Regions from separate parts of the Alkalimonas mucilaginosa genome, predicted to be linked through region 1. Evidence: riboswitches for the same ligand, from Rfam matches in the RefSeq annotation. Region 1 holds a riboswitch; the other holds the start of a gene.
What was found. A riboswitch is a leader RNA that binds a small molecule or an ion and turns the genes downstream of it on or off. The one in region 1 is predicted to bind cyclic di-GMP.

Region 1 (4,265 bases):
AAGGTGAAGATGACCAAGCAGGAAGTCAAAGAAGAGCGGAAGTCGTCGGATGGCAGCCCGGAGATTAAAGGGCGGATCCGTCAGATCCAGTTCCAGATGGCGAATCGGAAAATTGAGGAGCGGGTGCCGAAGGCCGATGTCATCGTAATGAACCCAACCCATTATGCGGTGGCGATTCGCTACAGTGAGCAAGATGCCAAAGCCCCTTATGTGGTGGCGAAAGGCATTGATGAGATGGCGCTACGGATTAAAGCGGTGGCGCAGCGTCACCAGGTTGAAGTGCTGGAAGTGCCGGTATTAGCCCGGGCGGTGTATTACTCGACCCGGGTTGATCAGGAAGTCCCGAAAGGTTTATACACGGCGGTCGCCTATGTGCTGACCTATGTGATGCAGTTAAAGGCATATAAAAATGGCCGTGGTCAGCAACCAGCCCCCTTACCGGCGCTGGAGATCCCGAAAAGTTTGTTAGATAAAGCGAATGTCCGAGGTAGTTAAACAGTGAACTGGCGAACTCTTACCCAACCTTACACCGCAATACCGGTGCTACTGCTGGCCATTTTGGCAATGGTGGTGTTGCCATTGCCCGCCTGGATGCTGGATGCATTGTTTACCTTCAACATTGTACTGTCCGTGATCGTCTTGTTGGTGGCGGTATCCAGTAAGAAGCCGCTGGACTTCTCAGTGTTTCCAACTGTGTTGCTGGTGGCTACCCTGATGCGGCTAACCTTGAATATTGCGTCAACCAGGGTGGTTTTGTTGCATGGCCATGAAGGCTCTGATGTTGCTGGTCGGGTGATCCAGGCCTTTGGTGAAGTAGTGATTGGCGGCAATTACGTCGTCGGTCTGGTGGTGTTTGTTATTCTGATGGTGATTAACTTTGTGGTGATCACCAAAGGGGGCGAGCGGATTTCGGAAGTCGCTGCCCGCTTTACACTGGATGCCTTACCCGGCAAGCAGATGGCGATAGATGCCGACTTAAATGCCGGTTTAATCGGCCCGGAGCAGGCAAAAGAGCGACGCAATGAAGTGGCGCGCGAGGCCGATTTCTATGGTTCCATGGATGGTGCTTCCAAGTTTGTGCGTGGGGATGCCATTGCCGGCTTAATTATTCTGGTGATCAACCTGATTGGTGGCATCAGCATTGGTGCCTTCCAGCATGGTCTGAGCATGGGGGAAGCCTTCCAGCGCTTTGCCTTGCTGACCATAGGTGACGGCTTAGTGGCGCAAATCCCCTCGTTACTGCTGGCCGTAGCGGCGGCCATTATCGTGACACGGATGAACGATGAAGGCGAAATGTCCGATGAAGTGGGGCGGCAACTGCTGGCATCACCACGGGTACTGTTCACCACTGGTGGCATTATGCTGATCCTGGGGCTAGTCCCCGGTATGCCGGGGATGGCTTTTATTGGCTTTGCTTTGCCGCTTATTTATGTTGCCTGGCGTATGCAGCAGCGGGTGGATAAGGGCGAGCTGGCGCAGGTGGAGCAATTTACCGAGACCATAGTGCAAACCCCTTCAGCGCTTAGTTGGGAGGATATCCCTTATGTGGATCGTATTTCGATTGAGCTGGGCTTTCGACTGGTCTATCTGGCCGACAAAGACAAAGGGGAGGAGCTGGTGCAGACCTTGCGTGGCATTCGTAAAACCTTGTCTGAACAGAGCGGTTTTTTGTTACCCGAAGTGCGGGTGCGGGATAACCTGCAGTTAAACCCGCAGGAATACCGTATCAAACTGGCGGGGGTGCCCTTAGCAACCGGCCGGTTAAATCCGCAGCAGTTACTGGCACTGAACACCGGTGAAGTCTATGGCCAGTTGGATGGGGAAATAACCCGGGATCCGGCCTATGGCCTGGAGGCCGTCTGGGTTGAAGCTGACAACCGGGCGAAAGCTCTGAACCTGGGGTACTCGGTGGTGGATCTGGCTACCGTGATCGCCACCCATGCCGGCAAAGTCATTAAAGAGCATTTGGCCGATCTCTTTGTGTATGAAGATGTAAAACAACTGAATAAGCGACTGGCTGCGGTAGCACCAGTACTGGCCGAAGCCCTGGATAAAGCCCTGAGTGATACTGTGCAGCTGAAGGTATACCGCCTGTTGCTACGTGAACAGGTCAGTCTTGGTGATATTCTCAGCATTGCCAGCACCCTGCTCGACAGCAGCGAGGTGACCAAAGATCCTATTCTGCTCACGTCCGATGTGCGCTGCGCTTTGCAGCGGGCGCTGGTGCGGCAAATCAGTGGTGACAAAGAAGAGCTCAGTGCTTATACGCTGGATGAGAAGCTGGAGCAAACGCTGCAAAGTGCGCTGAACCAGGCGATGCAGGCGGGTAAGGTGGCGCTGGATAGTTTTCCGGTTGCGCCCAATCTGCTCAGTCAGTTTCAGCGCCATATGCCACTGATCAGCAGCCAGATGCAGCAGCAAGGTTTAACACCAGCCCTGGTAGTGGTGCCACAATTAAGACCTTTGCTGGCACGTTATGCCCGTACTTTTACGCAAAACTCACTGGCGGTGTTGTCCTACAATGAAATCCCGGAAACGGTGCGGGTTAACGTGATTGGGGCCTTGGGTTAAGTGGTGATTGAACGGTCAGCCAGGCTGAATAGTGGGCTGTCATCTGCTGGTCACAGCCCGGTGCTATGGTTGCATTTCCTGGCGAAATGGCACCGGTTTATTAACATTAATGTCTTGCATAAGCTACTCTGGTCCGAACAGTTACGGCAGTGTATTTGTGATAGGTGAAAAAATGTACGGCGATAAGCCTTTGATTTTAAAAAGTAAACACCATGGTGCAAGAAAATATGCTTGCCTTATGGTACTGATTTAGTTATCGTTTAATTTGTTCAGTTTCAATTCATAATCAGCACTGCTGTTTATGAAAAATGTTAAGACAATTAAAAGGCAAACTGCACCGAAAGGGCAGGACGCAAAGCCTCCGGTCTACAGCGTATGTGTACGCTACGATAGCGGGGTTGCATTAGCTTAGCGGCATCCTTCTGGGTTGCCTCTGTCTGCGCGGCTGTCCGCTGCAAAGCAGAGCGCTTTTCTATGCAGTTTTCCTTTTAGTTTCTTCAACCTTGGTGTTGCTGCCTGGCAGTGACCGTTGTGGTTTATTAAAAGGTTTACGATGTGTCTATGGTATTTCTGACTCTCTGGTTCACTGCCGCAGCTGGTGCCCTGCCTGCACCTGTGCTGGTGCAACCGGCGGAACGGGCTGACTGGCAGTTGCACGGCAGTGCCTTTTATTGCCGTATGCAACAGGAAGTTCGTGGTTTTGGCCAGGTAAGTTTCCTGGTAGAGCCCGGTTATTCTCTGCGGCTGGAATTGGAATTGATACAACCGCATCAGGCGTTAACCGAGGCCAGTGTGATGGCCCGGCCTGCAGACTGGCAGCAGCGCATCGTTGCCACTAGCTCCTATCCTTACAGTGCTGAGTTGTACCACGACCGGCAGGTTAGCTTTATCGCAGCGGCTTTGCCGCTATTGCAACAGATACAATCCGGCCATTGGCTGGAGTTCGAGTTGGGTGCTCCGGGTCAGGTACAACCACTGTTACTCACCAGTGTGCGTGGCGCGGAAGCTGTCGCGCAGTTTCGCCGCTGCATCGCACAGATGGCACCGCTGTCCTGGCAACAAGCCAGAGATAGCGACATTCCATTTGAAGCTGGCCAGCGTACTCTCACCCGACCACAGCTGGCGCAGTTGGCTCAACTGGTGCGTTATCTGCAATTTGATCCATCCGTCCACAAAATTCTGATTGATGGCCACAGTGATGATGTGGGTACCTCGTTAGCCAACCGACTGGTATCAAAAGAAAGAGCCGATGAAGTGGCTGCACAGCTGATCGAGCTGGGTGTCAAAGCCGCCATGTTGGAGGTGAGGGCCCATGGTAATCGCTACCCATTGTTACATCACCAAGGCGCGTCTGGAGCGACGAACAGTCGGGTTACCGTCCGACTTATTCGCGCAGGAACAGAACAGGAGGTTACTACTCGATGAATGTTGCTTATGTCCTTTGGATAGCACAACAACAGCCGGATGCGGAAATCCGCCAATGTATCTGTAGTGAAGGCTATCAACTGCTGCATACCGCCCAGGTTACTGACATCGTCAGCTTGTGCCATGATTATGAACCGGCGCTGGTGTTTATCGATTGCGATATGACACAAATGGCGTTGCCGGATTTGGTCAGTCTGGTGTGTCGCAAGCTGCCGTCAGCACAAATTATCAGCATGGTGGGTAACGACCAAAGTGTAGTAGCATCCGAT
Region 2 (4,265 bases), on a different contig from region 1:
GCAACGATTATCACCTGCAGCTGATGAATGGCGATATTGGTGTCTGTTTAGCCATGCAGGAGCAAGATAGCATGGTACTGCGGGTAGCGTTTTCGGATGGGGAAGGCGGCATTCGCTGGGTGTTGCCCAGCCGGTTGCACAGCGTCGAAACGGTGTTTGCCATGACGGTGCATAAATCACAGGGTTCAGAGTTTGGCCATACTGCCTTGCTGTTGCCGGCGAGCAGTAGTCCGGTGCTGACCCGTGAGCTGCTTTATACCGGTATCACCCGGGCCAAAACAAGGTTTACCCTGATTTACGATAATGATGCTGTGCTGGCCAGTACCATAGCGCAGCGTGTGCAGCGGGCCAGTGGCTTTGCTTTGGTGTGATAGGGGCTTTAACCCAATAAAAATGCCGGCTTGAAGCCGGCATTTTTAATCAGTAAAGCAGCGCCTTAGTTGGCGATGGTAGCAATCACTCGTACCTGATCCGTCACGTCACTGGCAGGGATATAACCCAGGCTATTTGGATTGGCTGCAACAAACTCAATTTTAGCAGCGACTGAGTCGACCTCTACCGGTGGGCGGCCTTTGCCGGTAAAGACCAGGCGAGACCAGTAAGCTTTCATTTGTGCCGGGCTGCGACCCAGAGCTTCCTGCTCGAACTGATCACGCAGGGCATGGTTCTCTGGCAGGTTAACTGGCATCAGGCTACCAGCGCGTCCCATATAAATGCGAGACACTTCTTCCAGGCTGACATCGGCCGCTGCCGGGTGGGCGATAATAGCAATCTCGGCTGAACACAGCGTGGAAACCAGAGCGAATGCAGCAATCAGAGTTTTTTTCATAGCGATGGCTCCTTAAAATACCAAATCAATGCCGACGGTCAGCAACTGATCACGGCGATCGGCCACTTTATTTTTCTGCGAGCTAAACTGCATCTTCAGTGCGGCAGATGGATGGAAATCGTAACGGCTGCCGATATTCCAGGTATCGCGCTGGATGGTGAAGTATTCCACGGTCTCAGCAACGAAAGGGCGGAGCGGGTTGCCTTCGGCCATCGCCTGGTAAATTTCAGACCGTCCTTCGTTATCACGACGCTCAAAGCTAACAAAAGGTGTGTAGCTGTTGATGCGATAGCCAGCTGACAGGTAAAAACCATTCTGCGTTGGGATCACGGTATCTTTGGTACGGGCACGGACGATTTCACCACTCAAGACCAGACTGCCATTGTCGTAGCCAAGTGCTAGACCCATAAAAGCACTGCGGGCATCATCAATGCGGATTTGGCTGGCGGTGTCAGCAAAACCAGACTGCTCCAGCAGGTTCAGCAAACCGGACAGTTCGCCATCCTGATCCACCATGGTTAATTTACCGGTTAAATAAGCAAGTCTGGCGCTGAAATTGCCTTGTGTCAGTTCCCAGGTAGCCCCTGCCACCCGGTCGATATTGGCATCGAATGGCACCGGAGTCATGTTGGTGGTGCCGCTGTAGCTGCCCAGGATGAATTGTAAGGTGGAGTCAACCGTACCCAATTGACCAAAACGTACCAATGAAACGCCTTCCAGATTATTAAAATCCAAGTTGTAGACCGAGTTAGGAACCCGGGCCCAATCATAGGCATAACCAACATCCATGAAATCGGAGTAGCGGTAAAAGGGGGTCCGCAGACGGCCAGCATTGATCCGCGTCTGCTGATTCAGCTCATAAGTTAAATAAGCCCACTCAAATTCTGCTTTGAAGTCGTTGGCACCACGGCCCATCAATTGAGCGGTTACTGACAAACGGTCGGCTAAGTCGGCCTGCACCTGCAGTGCAAAAAGTGACTCATTTTTAAAGTCGACTTCTTTATCATAACCATACAAGTTATCTGAACTTGATAATGTGCTGCCTGCTTTGATGGAGGCAAAACCATTGAAACGAACATCTGCCTGTGCGGCTGAAGCGGTTGCTGCCAGTAGCACAGCCAGGCTGAGTTGTTTGATCTTTGATACCATGTTGAATGTCTACCCCGGTAGTTGATTGTACCACTGTGCTTTGGCAATCCAGCTGTTAACACAGTGCAATTTCCATCGAGGCAAGCCAATGCTTGAAGAGGTGCAGTCTGGCTGCCATAGGAATTCAGTTCCGTTAGGCCCATGACTTTGCGTGTTCAGCTTTTCAGCTGACTTGCCAGGATGAGGCGCGGATTGTACAGATAATGGTCAGACCTGTAAAGTAATACCGAATAAAGTACCAAGCCCCGGTTTATCACCAGGGCTGCAGGTGAATGACGCTCAGGGCAGGCACCAAAAGTGGTATTGGCCATCTTTGTGCACAGCACCCTCTACTTCTTTTTCAAAACCTGGGAAGGTGTTGCCCCAGTTTTGAAGTGACTGAATGTATTGCAGCCAGGGGCCATCTATCGGGCCGAGGTTTTCGCCTGGCATTACGATGGGGATGCCTGGTGGGTATGGCATGATACCGACTGCGGTGATCCGGTTGGCGGCTTGCTCCAGTGTTAATAGCTCGGCTTCATCTTGTTGTAAGCGCTGAAAAGCGGCCCGAGGTGTCATGGCAATTGCTGGCAATTGATCAAAGGCTGCTGCCTGCAACGCATCCATCTGGCTGGCGCGCATATAGGCGAACATTTCGTTGCATAGATCTTTAAGCCCCATGCCCTGATAACGCTCTGGCGCCTGAGCAAGCAGCTTTGGTAAGGCGTGCGCCAGATCGGTGTTGGCATCGTAGTGGCGTTTAAATGACAGCAGTACATTTAGCAATGTCCCCCATTTCCCTTTGGTAATGCCAATACTGAACAGGCACAGCACCATAAAGTCAGTGGTTCTGGATGGAATAATATTGTTTTGATACAGATAGGCACTCACCACTGCCGCCGGAATGCCATGTTCGCTTAGAGTGCCGTTGTCTGCCATACCTGGCACCAAAATACCTGCTTTGATGGGGTCGAGCAAACACCAGCCTTTGCTCAAACCAGAGAAACCATGCCAACTGGCACCTGGTTCCAATACCCAACAGGCAGGGTCGCTGCACAATTGATCTGGATCTGCATCGGCAAAATCAACCAGGCTGCCACTTTTATGGTCTTTGATCTGTGGTGCATTCCAACTACTAAAAAACCAATCCCCTTTTTGTTTAAACTCACGCTCTGCACGAGCCAGAGCCTGACGGAAGTCTACGGCTTCCCTAATCGCATCTTGGGTAAGGCTGTAGCCACTATCACCTTGCATCATCGCAGCTCCCACCTCATTGGAGGCAAAGAGGCTGTAGAGCGGTGAAGTGGATGCCTGCAACACAAAAGACTCATTAAAGCGGCTATGTTCTATCGGTCTTTTGCCATTGCGAATATGGATGTAAGAAGATTGAGACAATGCAGCCAGCAACTTGTGTGTTGAATGGGTTGCGAACACGGTTGGTGCATCTGGCGCATGCTCGCTGGGAGATCCACGCATGGCATAGCGTCCCTGATACATGGGATTGAAGCGTGCATAACCGTACCATGCCTCATCGAAATGAATACGATCGACACTGGCCGCAAGTAGTTCCTCGACTTGTTCTGCATGGGCGCACATGCCATCATAAGTACAGTTCGTCACGACGGCAAAAGTTGCTTTATTACCCTGTGCCTGAGCGGCTAAAGGGTGCTCTTCCAGTTGTTGCTGGATCCGGCTGGCATCGTATTGGTCTGGTAGCAACGGGCCTATGATGCCGTATCGATTGCGGCTAGGTGTTAAATATACTGGGATGCCACCGGTTAACACCAATCCTTGTTCTATTGACTTGTGGCAATTGCGATCGCATAAGGCAAATTGGTTTTCTCCAACACACGCCATGAAAATGGCGCGGTTTGAGCCGGAGGTTCCAGTGAGTACAGCATAGGATGCGTGGGCGCCAAATATCCTGGCGACAAAATCTTCGGAATCTTTCACCGGGCCACTATGGTCAAGAATTGAGCCCAGATTGCCGCGTTCGATACCACCATCAGTGCGAAACAGATTCTCACCGAAAAAATCAAAAAATATCCGGCCGATAGCTGTTTTAGTAAAAGCAATTCCTCCTTGATGACCAGGCGCTGCCCATGAATGCTCATCCTGTTGACTGTAACGTAACAAGGCATCAGTAAATGGGGGTAATAGCTTTTCCAGATAACGCCGAACAGCAGCCAAAACTCTACCTACGATAAATGGGGCGGTATCTTCAAGCAACCAGATGAACTCATCAGCCAGTTCCATTGCTTCGAGTGTCAGGCTGTGTTTTGCGGCTTTATCAGCCATAAGAAAAATG

Region 2: linked by a shared signal. The riboswitch ahead of QWF21_RS16555 (porin) and the one ahead of QWF21_RS07340 (OmpA family protein) in region 1 are both predicted to bind cyclic di-GMP.

Annotation. Positions count from the first base shown of each region.
Region 1 is NZ_JAUGZK010000004.1:208,494-212,758, forward strand. Features, by position in the region: gene flhB (flagellar biosynthesis protein FlhB) at 1-495, shown strand, start outside; gene flhA (flagellar biosynthesis protein FlhA) at 499-2,571, shown strand; cyclic di-GMP riboswitch class I at 2,888-2,977, shown strand; gene QWF21_RS07340 (OmpA family protein) at 3,133-3,996, shown strand; gene QWF21_RS07345 (sigma-54-dependent transcriptional regulator) at 3,993-4,265, shown strand, end outside.
Region 2 is NZ_JAUGZK010000017.1:63,625-67,889, reverse strand. Features, by position in the region: gene recD (exodeoxyribonuclease V subunit alpha) at 1-371, shown strand, start outside; gene QWF21_RS16560 (type 2 periplasmic-binding domain-containing protein) at 437-829, opposite strand; gene QWF21_RS16555 (porin) at 842-1,978, opposite strand; cyclic di-GMP riboswitch class I at 2,077-2,165, opposite strand; gene QWF21_RS16550 (Orn/Lys/Arg family decarboxylase) at 2,258-4,265, opposite strand, start outside.